Regions from separate parts of the Cytobacillus sp. Bva_UNVM-123 genome, predicted to be linked through region 4. Evidence: predicted binding sites of a transcription regulator. Region 4 holds the regulator's gene; each other region holds the start of a gene.

Region 1 (3,652 bases), 880 kb from region 4:
ATTTACTACTGCTTAAATGGTAAATTGATAAGTGTAACATTTTTCACACTTACGATTCGACGTTATACTTCCCTCAGACTGATAATACGGGCATAAGGTGGTTTTTTACATGCAGTCTATAAATGATATTTCCGAGGAACTAACAAAAATATTTAAGACTTCCCATCATAAGAGAAAAATCGAGAAAGGGACTTATCTGTTCCAAGAAGGTATGTTAGCGAATGAACTCTTCATTATTCAAAGTGGAATTATTCAGATAAGTAAAATAGTGCCTGACGGTCGTGAGCTTACTTTAAGAATGTGTTCTAAAGGGGATTTGATTGGAGATTTATCTTTATACTGTAGGTCGCCGAAACATATGTTAAATGCAAAGGTAATGGAAAGTGGAGAAGTTTTGGTCATTTTTCAGGATGAACTTGAGGAACAATTAAAGCATGATCATGCTCTTACACTTGAATTGATGAAATATATTAATCTACAATATCAGAAAACACAATCTAAATTTCGAGATCTTGTTCTTCACGGTAAAAAGGGGGCATTATACTCCACCTTAATTAGACTTTCTAATAGTTATGGGGAAAAATCTGAGCAAGGTATACTGATTAAAACACCATTAACAAATCAAGAGCTTGCTAACTTTTGCGGGACATCGAGAGAAGTAGTTAATCGAATGCTTGGTGATTTACGCAAAAATAAAATTATTTCCATTGATAAAGGATTGATTACGATTCATAGTCTTGCCTACTTAAAGACTGAGATTGATTGTGAAAACTGTCCAATTAACATCTGTAATATTGAATAAGTTATTCCTCTCCTATATGATAATAAATGATAAATAAACGGCCCTCTAATTGTTAAAAGCTGACAATTTGGGGGCCGTTTACTTTTCGTAAGCTTTAAAAATTTAGCTTAATAGTTCCATTAACATGACGAGAAAAAAGATGGTCGCATTAACTATTTCAAAAATTCCCAACTGCATAATCGTAATTTTCTTCCCATAAAAATAAACAGCCCTTAATAAGCTTGGAAGAAACGCAAGTGCAATTAACCAATGACCTGTTATTGCCCACATGATTAAAATGACTGTATGATATATCCATGATACCCATTTATATGTTTGATTTTTTTTCTCTCTTATCATTGTTTTAACATAAAAAGTACAGCCGATAAAAAACAAAATGGATGTAATGAATGCAAGCAGCGCAGGCGAACTAATTTCACCGTTAGGCAAATAACTGCTTGCTAGACCAGCAATCGCAAATACCAAAATGGCGCTTAAGTCATTTCCTAATGCTCTTTCATTATTACTTGCGGAATAATAGGCATTAATAAGAAAAAACGGAATCATCGCTAAACCAAAAATAACGATTGAAGGCCTTGAAAATAACGGAATCAAAAGCAAACTAATTGCAGGAACTAAATAAATGACAGCCCACTTCGCATAATACCGCATTTTTTTCTTTTTAAAAAGCAGCAGCATTGGATATGTGGCTAAATATAAAAATAGCCAGCCAATGAAAAAAGCTAGATGTGACCATAAAAAACTAGTGGCTGCAACCCCAAGCCAAAATGGGATAATAAGCATTGCCCAAGCACCATGTTGTTTCGGCATACAAAGGTTCATAATCATCCCTCCATAAAAGATGCTACCTATACTATAAACAAATTTTTCGGTACTTCGAGTGAACCTCATCACAAAAATAAATAAAACCGTAAAAATGTGACGGTTTTTCAACAATACATGTTTCTAGTTGCAATTATTTATTAAAAATGAACATATCCATTTGCTGCTTTGTTCATCATGAATATCAAAAAAAGGAGTAGAGGGAAAGCGATCTTGCAATTCATTTACATTCTTGTCCCAAAATAAGACAGCATGAATATTCGTCAGCTGATCTAATAACTCATGATCCTTATCTGTTCTTAAGATTACAACTTTTGGATAATTCTCAAATTTATGTCCTTCTATCAGGATAATATCCGGTTGGAATGGACGAAGAACATCAATTTGCTCATTTAATGTCCAGCTTGGCTTGTCTGCCTGTAAAAGTAAGCGTCCATCCCCTTCAACGATCGAGGCACATGCACCTGCGGAAATATGCTGATTTGAATCTTTATTTACTACCATATCAGGTTTCCCACCATGACCATGATGCTTTATCGTTACAATTGAAAAGTCCCTCGCAGTGAGAAGGGCTATTATTTTCGTAGCAAGTGTTGTTTTCCCACTATTTTGATAGCCTACGATTTGAAAAATATAAGGCTTTACCACGGCCATTTGCTTCCATCAAAATCTTCTAGCATTAATAAATCTACCTCTGTATTCGCTTCATAGCCTCTCGTTCCACCAGGTAATATCATTAAAGAATTTGCTCCGGCAAGACTCATAACAACATTTGATTTATCCAACCCGCTTGGAGTAACTTGTAAACGACCATCCACTATGGAATAAGCACTTCTAACAAAACGGGTAAATGGATTAGCCTTTAAAAAGTCAACTTGTAAAATTGCTTTTTCCTTTCTTAAATGAGGCTTCTCAGCGAAAAGCATTGTACGAATAATCGGTCGACAGAACAGTTCAAAACCTACATAACATGCAGAAGGATTACCTGATAAGCCAAACAATAACTGTCCATGAAGTTCTGCAACAGTTGTCACACTACCAGGGCGCATAGCTACTTTGTTAAAAAGTACTTTTGCCTGTAGCTTTTCATATATAGCAGGTAAATAATCAAAATCACCGACAGAAACGCCACCAGTTGTAATCAATATATCTACTTTACTTAATGCTTTTTCAACAGCCTCATAACAAGTATCAAAAACATCTGGCAGCTTTCCGAAATATTGAACTTCAGCTCCTGCACGCTGAATTTGGGCAGAGATCATATAGGAATTACTATTTCTAATTTTTCCAGGCTCTAAAGGATCATGAACATCCAACAATTCTGTACCAGTCGCAAATAAACCAACAATAGGCTTTTTGGCTACAGGAACTTTTTCATAGCCAAAGGTTGCTAGAATTGCCTGAATACCCGGATTAATTTTTGTTCCTTTTTGTATAAGAATATCACCTTTTTTAGCATCTTCTCCTGTATAGCTAACGTTGTCACCAGGTTTATAAGACCGTTTAATGGCCATATAATTTTTTCCTTCTCTTTCAAAGGTTTTTGCAAGCTCAAGCATAACAACAGCATCACATTCAGCCGGCATTTGTGCACCTGTCATAATCCGAACTGCTTGAAAAGGACCAACTTGGGCAGAAGTAACCATACCAGCTCCGATATGATCAATTACTTCAAATTCTATCGGATTCGCTTGTGAAGCTCTTAATGTATCGATTGTACGAACTGCAAATCCATCATATGGTGCACGATCAAAATGAGGTACATCACTTGTCGCTGTAATATCTTCTGATAAATATCTACCATAGCTTTCATTTATAGAAACATATTCGATTTTTCCACCAATTGAGAAATCCATAATCCGCTTAACCGCTTCCCCAACTGGGATTGGTATTCTTCTTTCTAGCATTTTACCAACTCCAAACAACATTTTATAGTATGTATGAATGTATAATGAACATTTATTTCACTATATAGAAATGAATTGAACTACCTTTATATTATATATGTACTGGAAATGATTCAACATG
Region 2 (3,652 bases), 330 kb from region 4:
TTGGAATTAAAGCGAAGAAAGCTCCAAAAAACAAAGGGATTATGGCCTTGGGTTTATATTTGGACAGCAGTATTGCTATTACTTGATGGGTTTATTCATTTTCTCCTCGTTTTTGAGTATGACATATTGATGAGTTATGCTGTTACAGCCATCATTGTTTCTTTTATTGTAATGGCTAAAAAGAAAGTCGTTAAATGGATCATAGGAATTTGTGTGTCCTTGCATTTATTAATTGTTGCTGGACTTTCGATATCAACACATCTGATGATTAACGACCCTGAGCTCAAACAAACCTTCATTGAGGAAATGGCTAACATTTCACAGATTTATTTATATGGTAGCTGGTTTGAACAAGTGCAAATGCGCTTCACTGGGTTTTGGGGACTTCGATCAGAAGCCATTTTTGTTATTCCAATGAATATTCTTTTATTTATGTTAGGTGTTTGGTTTGTTCGTTCAGGCATTTTTGCAATGGATGAAGAGGGGAAAAGAAAGAGAAAAAAACTTCTCGTTATTGGATTAGCGCTGGGAGTGCCTTTAAATGCTCTTACCTTTGTTCCTTTTGAGTTTCTTGGTGTTATCGTTCGATACTTATTTGCGCCATTATTATCTATTGGCTATCTTGCACTTTTTGCGATAATTCTTGAAAAAGCAGAAAACTCTATGATTCTTGCCCGTTTAGAAGAAGTGGGGAAAATTGCTTTAAGCTGTTATATTCTGCAAAATATTGTCTCATCCATTTTATTTTACGGATGGGGATTTGGGTTAGGCAAAAACTTTAGTGGGATGAAAACCTTCATTATTTATATAGGCATTTGCTTATTTATGGTTCTCTTTGCAAATATATGGCTGCGGTTCTTTAAATTAGGTCCTGTTGAATATGTTTGGCGTTCATTAGGAAATTTACCACTAAGAGGAAAGAAGCAGGGAACTGAACAATTTAAAGCTCAATAATGAAAAGAAGTAGATAAATAGGTGGAGGAGAAGTAAGTGAAAGAAAAAAACGACTTTACTGACTCGTGGTGGTTCCTTATAGTATGTGTTTTTGCAGTAGGGATGCTCGCCATATTTGGCAGTTAACGTCTATTCGAAATCAATATTATTCAAAAGGATATTTTGATAGAGCTGTACAATAATAGGCATTATTGTACAGTTTTTTTATATCTAACATGAAGTATCTAGCTTTTGAAATGTCTGACAAATTTTTGTATGAATCCGAGAGTATTGTAACTTCTTGTAGCTTTTTGTAGAACAATTTATATGATGAAATAGAAAATATAAGGAAATTCTAACGTTACCTTATATAACCTAAAAAGTTCCGCTTAATATTGTGGAGTTTTTTAATTTATTTATTTGTGAATATGTTCACAAATAAACATGGCAGAAAGCAGGTGAATTTTTTTACACTGAATCATTTTTAGCGCGAACAGTTTTTTGCTTTAGAACAGCAAGGCTGATTAATCATTTCTAAAAATTCTCGAATTGATTGGAGGTAACACGTATGTTTTGGCTGCAATTTTTGATCTTGCTAGGCTGTATTTTTATCGGTGCCCGATTAGGAGGTCTAGGTTTAGGGGTGATGGGGGGAGTTGGACTGGCAATTCTCACATTTATATTTGGTTTAGAGCCAACCTCCGCACCTATCGATGTTATGCTGATGATTTTAGCTGTAATTACTGCAGCTGGTGCATTACAGGCTTCTGGAGGAATGGAATATCTTGTCTATTTAGCAGAAAAAGCATTACGGAAAAACCCTAAATATATTACTTTTATAGCACCTATCGTTACTTATATTTTTACATTTTGCGCAGGAACAGGTCATGTAGCTTACTCAGTATTACCAGTCATTGCTGAAGTTTCAAGAGAGTCTGGTATCCGGCCTGAAAGGCCAATGTCCATTGCGGTCATTGCCTCGCAGCAAGCAATTACAGCAAGTCCAATTTCGGCTGCAACCGTCGCATTATTAGCTTTGTTAACAGATTTCCAAATTACCTTACTAGATATTTTAATGATTTGTATACCGTCCACATTTATAGCATGTATGATTGCCGCATTTGTCGTTAGTAAAATGGGGAAAGAATTGCCTAACGATCCGATTTATTTAAAACGATTAGAAGAGGGGCTTGCACCAATCAAAAAAGATAAAAAAGAATATGTCGCTACAGCAGCTTCAAAACTATCGGTTTCATTGTTTTTATTAGCAGCAGTATTAGTTGTCCTTCTCGGTTCATTTGAAAATTTACGGCCTAGCTGGATCATTGAAGGAGCAGTTACTCGGATGTCAATGCCAGTTGCAATTGAAATAGTCATGCTGACAATTGCTGCTCTTATCATTATTATTTGTAAACCTAAGGTTGAAGAAATTGTTTCTGGAAGTGTGTTTAAAGCCGGAGCCGCAGCAGTTGTGGCTATATTTGGGATTGCATGGATGGGTGATACCTTTTTTAAAGGGAATGCAGAATTTATAAACGGTTCGATTGCAGATCTTGTAACAGCAGCACCATGGTTGTTCGCTATTGCTTTATTCGCGCTATCCATTTTACTTTATAGCCAAGCAGCAACTGTTCGAACGCTTATGCCTTTAGGGATAACGTTAGGAATAAATCCAGCGTTATTAATTGCCATGTTCCCGGCGGTAAATGGATATTTCTTTATTCCAAACTATCCAACTGTCGTAGCAGCGATTAACTTTGATAGAACAGGAACTACCCGAATCGGTAAATACATTTTGAATCACAGCTTTATGGTGCCAGGGCTAGTAGCAACGTTTGGCGCAATTGGAATCGGTATATTACTAAGTACTATCTTACTATAAAGAAAACATATAGATATGTTCGCCCTTTTCAACCTGATTTGAGGATGAAAAGGGCTTTTTGTCTTCACATTTTCTACGAATGATTGTTGATTAATTATGACAAATTAATCTAACATTGTGCTGTAAATGGAAAAACAACAAAAGTCAGACTTCTTACACCTATGGCTTCATTCATTTTGTCAAGGAGAAGCCGTTATCGTTAAAAGATAATAGCTCCTCCCTTACGTATTTATAAGATGGAATACCTACATTTGTGAATGTTTTCACAAATGTAGGTAAGCTTAGTTGTACTTTACGCAAATTGCCCTCCTATTTAATTATCGAATCTTTAGCTTCTAAATAAAAAACTTCAATAAATTTTTTTATGTTCAATCTTGAAGGAACATTGCATGTTGCTTTTCCATCTAACTCCAACATCTTCATTCGCACTTGGGAAAAATCAAAAAATTTTGATGCGTAATTTTCAAATATCGGATTCCCATAGTCAGTTAATCCAATAGAGGCAAGATTATTTAATGCTTGGTGTATAGCTCTGCGAACTCTTTGTTCACTCGCCTTTGCTTCTTTATTAATACAATTACTATTATTGAATGACTGGCAATGCTCATAAGCAACTTGTTTAAAAAGCTGTTTCAGAGAAGGAAATTGAAATTTCCCGTCGCATTGATTCTCCAATTCAAATAAATATTCAATAATATTTAGTAAGTCATAATATCCACTGTCACCAACAATTCCTAATTCCATTAATATATTATTCCCATTATGTATGATTCCAGATGAATGAACTTCCTGCTTCGGTTTCGTAATCGTATTCGACTCAATCGATTGCTCCACAAC
Region 3 (3,652 bases), 2.1 Mb from region 4:
CCTGCTTTTTCAGAGGTTCTAGAAAACTCAACTTTAATTGTTGTGCCTATTGATCATTTTGAGAAAGTTTTGATTGATAATCCCGAGCTTTGTATTAAAGTTTTTAAAGTACTCGGAGAGAAAATTATCGATCTACAAGACCGACTAGAAGAAAAAATTCTTAATAACACATACGAACAAATTATTAAACTTCTTGTCCGCTTAGCAAGAAGTCACGGACAAAAACTGAATGATGAAACATATCTTTTAAAAGCCGAATTTACGAATAAAGATCTTGCCAACATGATCGGAACGACAAGAGAAACGGTTAGCAGAACTTTAACTAAGCTGAAAAAAGACAAATTGATTGAAGCAGACAAAGCTGGGAATTTTATCATTAATCCTGATAAACTATTCGAAGAAATTATATAGCTTGAGATGAACAAGACATTGTGGCTATCAGGTTATCCAAAAAAGATTAATAAGGTGCAAAAAGCAGGTAGATAAAAACATTCCGTTTTATCCACCTGCTTTAATTTTGAGAATTTAGAAATAGCTTTATTTATTATACATGTGATAGTTGAAGCATCTCTGCCATATCTTCTTGTGCAGTGCCGATAAGCTTTAAATTAAATGTTTCTTGAAGAACAGACAATACTCCTTCTGAAATAAATTCTGGTGGCTTTGGCCCAATGCGAATATCTTGAATTCCTAAGCTAAATAATCCGAGAAGAATGGCAACCGCTTTTTGCTCGAACCATGAAAGTACAATACTGACAGGTAGTTCGTTAATCTCACATTCAAATGCGTCAGCTAATGCTTTTGCAATTTTTACTGTTGAGCCTGAATTGTTACATTGACCTAAGTCAATATAACGTGGAATTTCTGTACCTGGTACAACGCCATAGTCAACATCATTAAAGCGGAATTTACCACAAGAGGTCGTTAGTATGACTGTTTCTGGAGGTAATGACGTCGCTAGCTCACGATAGTAGTCTCCACCCTTCCCTGGTGCATCACAGCCTGCGATAACGAAGAAACGCTTAATCTTCCCTTCTTTAACAGCTGCAATTACTTCAGGAGCTAATCCTAATACTGTTTCATGATGGAAACCTGTAAGAAGTGTCTCCTCAGATTCAATATTCGCTTCAGGCAATTCAAGTGCTCGATTAATTAATGGACTGAAATCATCATTTACAATTTTTATGACATTTTCAAGACCAGCAACTTCATAAGTGAACATTCGATCTGCGTATGACCCTTTAATTGGCATTACACAGTTCGTAGTGGCTAATATGGCCCCTGGGAATTTTTCAAATAATCGACGTTGATCATACCATGCTTTCCCAATGTTCCCTTTTAAATGGGCATATTTCTTTAGTTGTGGATACCCATGTGCAGGCAGCATTTCAGAATGCGTATAAATATTAATTCCTTTACCTTCAGTTTGTTTCAACAGCTCCTCTAAAGCGAATAAATTATGTCCAGTAACGACGATGCATTTACCTTCAATTTTGTTTTGAGAAACACGAATAGGCTCAGGTATTCCTAATCTTTTCGTATGTGCCTCATCCAACATTTCCATCACTCTAACAGCTGAACTGCCCACTTTCATTGCCATATCAATATGCTCTTGAACATTAAAGTTGGAGTTTGTTAATGTCATATATAAAGCTTCATGTGTTGTCGCATCAACAAATGGATCTGTGTAGCCTAATTGGTTAGCGTGAGTGCGATATGCTGCAATTCCTTTTAATGCAAAAATGATCGTATCTTGTAGACTCGCAATCGTTTCATCTTTTCCACATACACCAACTACTTTACATCCCCCTGTTGGTGTTTGTTCACATTGGTAGCAAAACATTATGTATCTCCTTCTTTCCATCGCTTTTTACATTGTTCAGCTTACATTCCAAATCACGCATTAAGTGTGATTCAGATCACTCCTGCAATAGTTGTCAAAAATCGTTCAAAAAATTATGTCGAAATTTTAACAACGAACAAACGCCTAATAACCTTCATATAATGGAATGAAATAAATACTCAATAGAAGTGTCAGAAAGGAGCAATGACAGTGAATAAACGAAGTAAAGGTGAAAATAGTGAGTCATTTGGAGATCTAATGAAGTCAATGAATCAATTATTCCATGAAAAGCCTGTAAAAGGTTTTTTGCAATCAATAGATGAATTTTTTAAAAATCCTTTCCCCATGTCAGCACCATTTCAAGTAAACACGCAAGAAACAGTAAATGAATATGTCATAACTGCAGAGCTTCCAGGTGTAAATCGTGAACAAATTCAAATAGATGTATTGGAAAATTACATGACGATTTCTGTACATGCAATTGAATCATTCACCGAGGAAGATGATAACAAAAACATCGTCAAGAGAAGACAATCCATGCATAAATCATCACGAACAATTGCGCTTCCACAACCGATTTTAGAAAACAAAGTAAAAGCCTCTTACAAAAATGGGCTGTTGAAAATTCGAGTTCCGAAGCAAAAAGGGAAGCAAATTTCTATCGGTGGTACTGAATAAAAAATAGGGGCTGACCACTATACAAGTGTCAGACCCCACATAATCTTTATTTTGAAGTATTCAGCCAGCCACTAAAATAGCCTGTCGGAACATTGAAATAGGATTTCGCGAAGCGAATGAATTCTTGTGTATCCACTTCCTTATAACGAAAATGCTCATAATAGTCAGAAAGAAATTGCATACTTACTGTTTTTACATCATCTCCCTTTTCTCTGTATTTATCCTTCATGATCTTTAGCAATTCAACGGCAGGCTGTCCATATACATAGCCGGAATTTTTCAATTGATCCAATGATACATTTGAATGTTGTCTTCCTAGCTCTAGCTCTCTAATAATTTGTAGTCGCCGATTCGACATTCTGAATGCCATATATTCCGATTCATTTTTATCGATATAAAAATACAATGAGGTCGCAAATTCTGTAATCCCTTCGTCTATCCATGCTTCATGATATTGATCATTTATAACGACCCCGTAAAAATATTGATGTGCAATTTCATGAACGATCGAAATATTATAAAAATGAGTATCCTGGATATAAGGATTTATTGTGACGATCCCGGGGTATTCCATAAAGACTCCATTATCAAGGATAATATCTAATTGTTTATGAGGGTATTCTCCGATATTTTCCTGATAAAATATCAAGGCGCTTTTAGCTAAATCTATTGTATCATCAATATTTTTATCATGATCTTTTTTTGTAAATAAGCGGATATTTACTCCATCATTTGCATTTGTCTCATACATGTCCATGTTTTTCATAATCGCGATGAAAAAGTCCCTAACTTTGTTTATTTTTACTGTTCCTTCTGTTTTGCCAATTTCTGCATCTCGAGCAGCCGTCGAAACGAAGGAATAGCCTTTCGGAATCTTATAAGACACTTTAAAATTAGAAAAATCTGTGTGATACGTTTCTAAACGATCTGAATAATCTTCCTTATTCCATTTGCCATTTTGAAATGTAGCAAGCATTGGATACCATTGAGCTAAATAATAATTATCTTTCTCCTTAGAAAACCTGACTCCACCTTCTGGAACGGTGAAAGAATAATCAATTTTCACTTTATATTTTGTTTTGTTTTTCAGTTCATCTGGGATATGTATTGTTAATGTATCATGGTTTAAAT
Region 4 (3,652 bases):
CGATCACCTAGTGGCTTTAACAAGTGAAACAACCTCCTCAATTAATATGTAATTTTTATTATTAGCACTCTAATGACTTGAGTGCTAACACAATTATTATATTAATGAATCTCACATTTATTTGCAAGGGTGAAGCTCAATTTTTTGTAAAAACTTTCTTATCCTCCTTTTTTCAGTATTTACAATTTGAAACAAAAGCCCTTTTATGAGTAAAATAGAGTGAAACTTCAATCAGTGGGAAGTAGGGGTGTTACAGCCCGTTAATCTGTGATAAAGATTAGTTCATTAGTTTTTTTGCCTAGAAAATTTGATTTTATTGTAAGGAGAACAAACATTGAAAAGAGTTTATTGGATTATTCTCATTGCCTATATTGCGATGCATCTTTCCAGTTTGGTCGCTGTGCCACTAATTATTTTTGTAAGCGCCTTTTTTGGTCAAAATCCTGAAGAAATGAGATTATTTGCTGCTACAGCATGGATCGTTTTCAGCTTTTCCGTTACATTAATCATTACATTGCTATTGCTCCGTAAGGAAATGACGAATAAAGACTTAATGAGAGATTCAGCTTCTCCGTTAACTTCAGTTGCATGGGCAATTGGCGGTGTATTTCTAGCGATGATAGCCCAATTGGTTGCCGCCAATATTGAAAGATTGCTTGGGATTGAAATGGGTTCTGAAAACACGCAAGACATTTTAAGACTTATTGAAGCTTCTCCCATTGTCATTCTAGTCAGCTCGATCATCGGGCCAATTCTAGAGGAAATTGTTTTCCGAAAAATTATCTTTGGTACATTATATAAACGACTAAATTTCTTTTTTGCAGGACTTATTAGCTCGATTATTTTTGCTATTGCCCACACTGATTTCAAACATATTCTTCTATACACTGCGATGGGCTTTACGTTTGCTTTCCTTTATGTGAGAACAAAGCGGATTATCGTGCCAATCTTTGCCCATACAGCAATGAATACGCTCGTCGTCTTGATTCAGTTTAATCAAGATAAAATTGAAAACTGGTTAAAGAAAATGGAACAATTTCAAGCCTTTATTGGAGGATTTTTATGAGAAGGTCACCATTAGTTTCAGGTATTTTTTATATTATACTCGGCATCCTCTTCACTTATATTGCTATTCAATACATAGAGAGAGAGCAAGGGTGGGGGATTTTTACTTATTTTCTTATTATCCTGGCAACTTTTGATATCGGTTCAGGTTTGCGCTTGATCGCTTTGCATTTTAGAATGAAACATGATCAACAAAAAAAATGAAGAGGCTGGGACAAAAATATTTTAGCCTATAAAAAAACCGAACTATTTTACGAAAAGACAATTAAGTACTTCGTAATAGTTCGGTTTTTACTTTTTTGGTACGTTGTTCCTTAAAATATCATTCGGTTTTACAAAGTGGAAATTTAGTTATGTCCCAGCCTCTTCTTTTATATGGGAAAATCATTTACCATTTACTACCTTTATCATGAAATTTGCGCTTTTTAATTCTCTTTTTCTGAAGGATAGTGCTTTAAAAAATAGATAAGTGATTGAAGTTCAATAGCAAGGTCAATGTGATGAATTCTAATTGTAGGTGGTACAGAGAGACGTGCAGGTGTAAAATTCAAAATGCCATTAATCGTACTCTGCACGATTCGGTCAACAATCGGTTGGGCAGCTAGAGCTGGTACTGTTAAAATCGCTACTTCTATTTGATGCTCAGCGATAATCTTTTCTAGCGCATCCATATGATAGATTGGTACATCCCCGATCGTTGTACCAACTTTAGTAGGAGATACATCAAATGCTACTTCAATTTTTGTATTATTGTTTTTAAGAAAATTATAATTTAGAAAGGCTGTTCCTAAATTACCTACCCCAATAAGTGCCACTTTCGTAAGTTCATCCTGTGCTAATGTTTTTCGGAAAAACGATAGCAAATAATTGACATTATAGCCATAGCCTTTTTTCCCTAGTGCACCAAAATATGAAAAGTCTCTTCGAATCGTTGCTGAATCAACTTTCACTGCATCACTTAGCTCCGCAGATGAAACTCTAGTCTTGCCTGATGCATGCAAATTTTTGATGAAACGATAATATAGTGGAAGTCTTTTTGCTGTCGCTTGTGGAATCTTAATTGTCTCGTTTGCCATTCCATTTTCCCCTCTCCCAAATGCAGCGTTGAAAAATAAGTTTGCCTTGGCATAATTCCGTCAGATCTTCACCTTCAATTACATACAAGCTAAATTCTTCAATCGTTTTGAGAGAGAGTTTTATTTTCTTGAGCACAAAATAAACCTCTCTCACTGATTTTATTAAAGAATTTCTCTTTTAAAATCACCATTCTTGCCGCCAGTTTTTTCTACTAAATAGGTTTTACCAATAATCATCCCTTTATCAACAGCTTTACACATATCATAAACTGTTAGAGCACATACAGAAGCCGCTGTTAGCGCTTCCATTTCCACACCAGTATTTCCTTTTGTTTTCACGGATGCCATAATTATCAATTTATACTCTTCTTCACGTGGCTCCCATGAGAAGGAGATATCCACACCTGTTAATGGGATTGGGTGACACATTGGAATTAGCTCCCATGTCTTCTTGCAAGCCATGACACCAGCTACTTGAGCAACCGCAAGAACGTCGCCTTTTTTCATTTTGTTTGATGTAATTTTTTCATAGATCTCTTTATTTACAGTAATACTAGAATAAGCTATTGCGGTTCGGAATGTTTCAGGCTTAGCACTGACATCTACCATTTTAGCTCTACCCTCTTGATTAAAATGTGTAAAATCCGCCATATAAAAACCCCTCTCTTTAAAATCATACACTATTTTTATCCAATTGTGAAAGCTATGTATGTTTCTTCACATATCTTTTTTTTTACCCGCAGGCATCCCTTTATTGCCCTACATATATGAATAGGTTACACTATCTCTAGAGTATAGAGGTGAAAGAAATGATTTTATTACAAATAAATCAGCTAGAAAAAAACTTCGGCGCCGATTCTATTTTAACGAATATTAAGCTAGAAGTACAAAATCGAGACCGAATTGCTCTTGTCGGCCGTAATGGAGCCGGTAAGTCTACCCTATTAAAAATAATTGCTGGACAAGTTTCTTATGATGCGGGTGAAATTATCAAGCCAAAAGAAGTAGAAATTGGGTATCTCGCTCAACATACAGGATTAGAATCAGATCGCTCTATTTGGGATGAAATGTTAACCGTTTTCGCTCATTTAAAAAAGCAGGAAAAAGAACTGCGTAAGCTTGAAGAAAAGATGGCAGATCCTGATTTAATTGCCAATCATAAAGAATATGAGCGAATTTTATCTGAATATGACACCCGACAGCTTCAATTTAAAGAACAAGGGGGCTATCAATACGAATCAGATATTCGCTCTGTTCTCCATGGTTTAAACTTTCAATCCTTTAGCTATGATACAAAAATAGCAGCATTGAGCGGTGGGCAGAAAACAAGGCTTGCTCTCGGTAAGCTACTACTGACAAAACCTGATATTTTAATATTGGATGAGCCGACAAACCATCTTGATATTGATACTTTATCGTGGCTAGAACAATATTTACAAGGATATGACGGTGCTATTTTAATCGTATCCCATGATCGATACTTTTTAGATAAGGTCGTCTTGCAAGTTTAT

The links. Region 4 encodes Rex, which represses fermentation and respiration genes when NADH is low (regulators of the CRP and FNR family bind a similar motif). Its sites were predicted from a motif close to TTGTGAAATATTTCACAA; they were not measured.
Region 1: the regulator Rex is predicted to act here: its motif matches at 1,681-1,698, upstream of KDN24_RS08410 (YwiC-like family protein).
Region 2: the regulator Rex is predicted to act here: its motif matches at 1,354-1,371, upstream of KDN24_RS05675 (anaerobic C4-dicarboxylate transporter family protein).
Region 3: the regulator Rex is predicted to act here: its motif matches at 1,959-1,976, upstream of hcp (hydroxylamine reductase).

Annotation. Positions count from the first base shown of each region.
Region 1 covers NZ_CM177772.1:1,720,881-1,724,532, reverse strand. The annotation lists gene KDN24_RS08415 (Crp/Fnr family transcriptional regulator) at 110-802, shown strand; gene KDN24_RS08410 (YwiC-like family protein) at 905-1,624, opposite strand; gene mobB (molybdopterin-guanine dinucleotide biosynthesis protein B) at 1,748-2,278, opposite strand; gene KDN24_RS08400 (molybdopterin molybdotransferase MoeA) at 2,266-3,531, opposite strand.
Region 2 covers NZ_CM177772.1:1,176,279-1,179,930, forward strand. The annotation lists gene KDN24_RS05670 (DUF418 domain-containing protein) at 1-954, shown strand, start outside; gene KDN24_RS05675 (anaerobic C4-dicarboxylate transporter family protein) at 1,502-2,815, shown strand; gene KDN24_RS05680 (hypothetical protein) at 2,987-3,115, opposite strand; gene KDN24_RS05685 (response regulator) at 3,125-3,652, opposite strand, start outside.
Region 3 covers NZ_CM177772.1:2,939,236-2,942,887, forward strand. The annotation lists gene KDN24_RS14700 (Crp/Fnr family transcriptional regulator) at 1-411, shown strand, start outside; gene hcp (hydroxylamine reductase) at 545-1,843, opposite strand; gene KDN24_RS14710 (Hsp20/alpha crystallin family protein) at 2,048-2,521, shown strand; gene KDN24_RS14715 (ABC transporter permease subunit) at 2,568-3,652, opposite strand, start outside.
Region 4 covers NZ_CM177772.1:843,622-847,273, reverse strand. The annotation lists gene groES (co-chaperone GroES) at 1-23, opposite strand, end outside; gene KDN24_RS04205 (CPBP family intramembrane glutamic endopeptidase) at 335-1,066, shown strand; gene KDN24_RS04200 (YdiK family protein) at 1,063-1,269, shown strand; gene KDN24_RS04195 (redox-sensing transcriptional repressor Rex) at 1,491-2,141, opposite strand; gene moaC (cyclic pyranopterin monophosphate synthase MoaC) at 2,304-2,792, opposite strand; gene KDN24_RS04185 (ABC-F family ATP-binding cassette domain-containing protein) at 2,951-3,652, shown strand, end outside.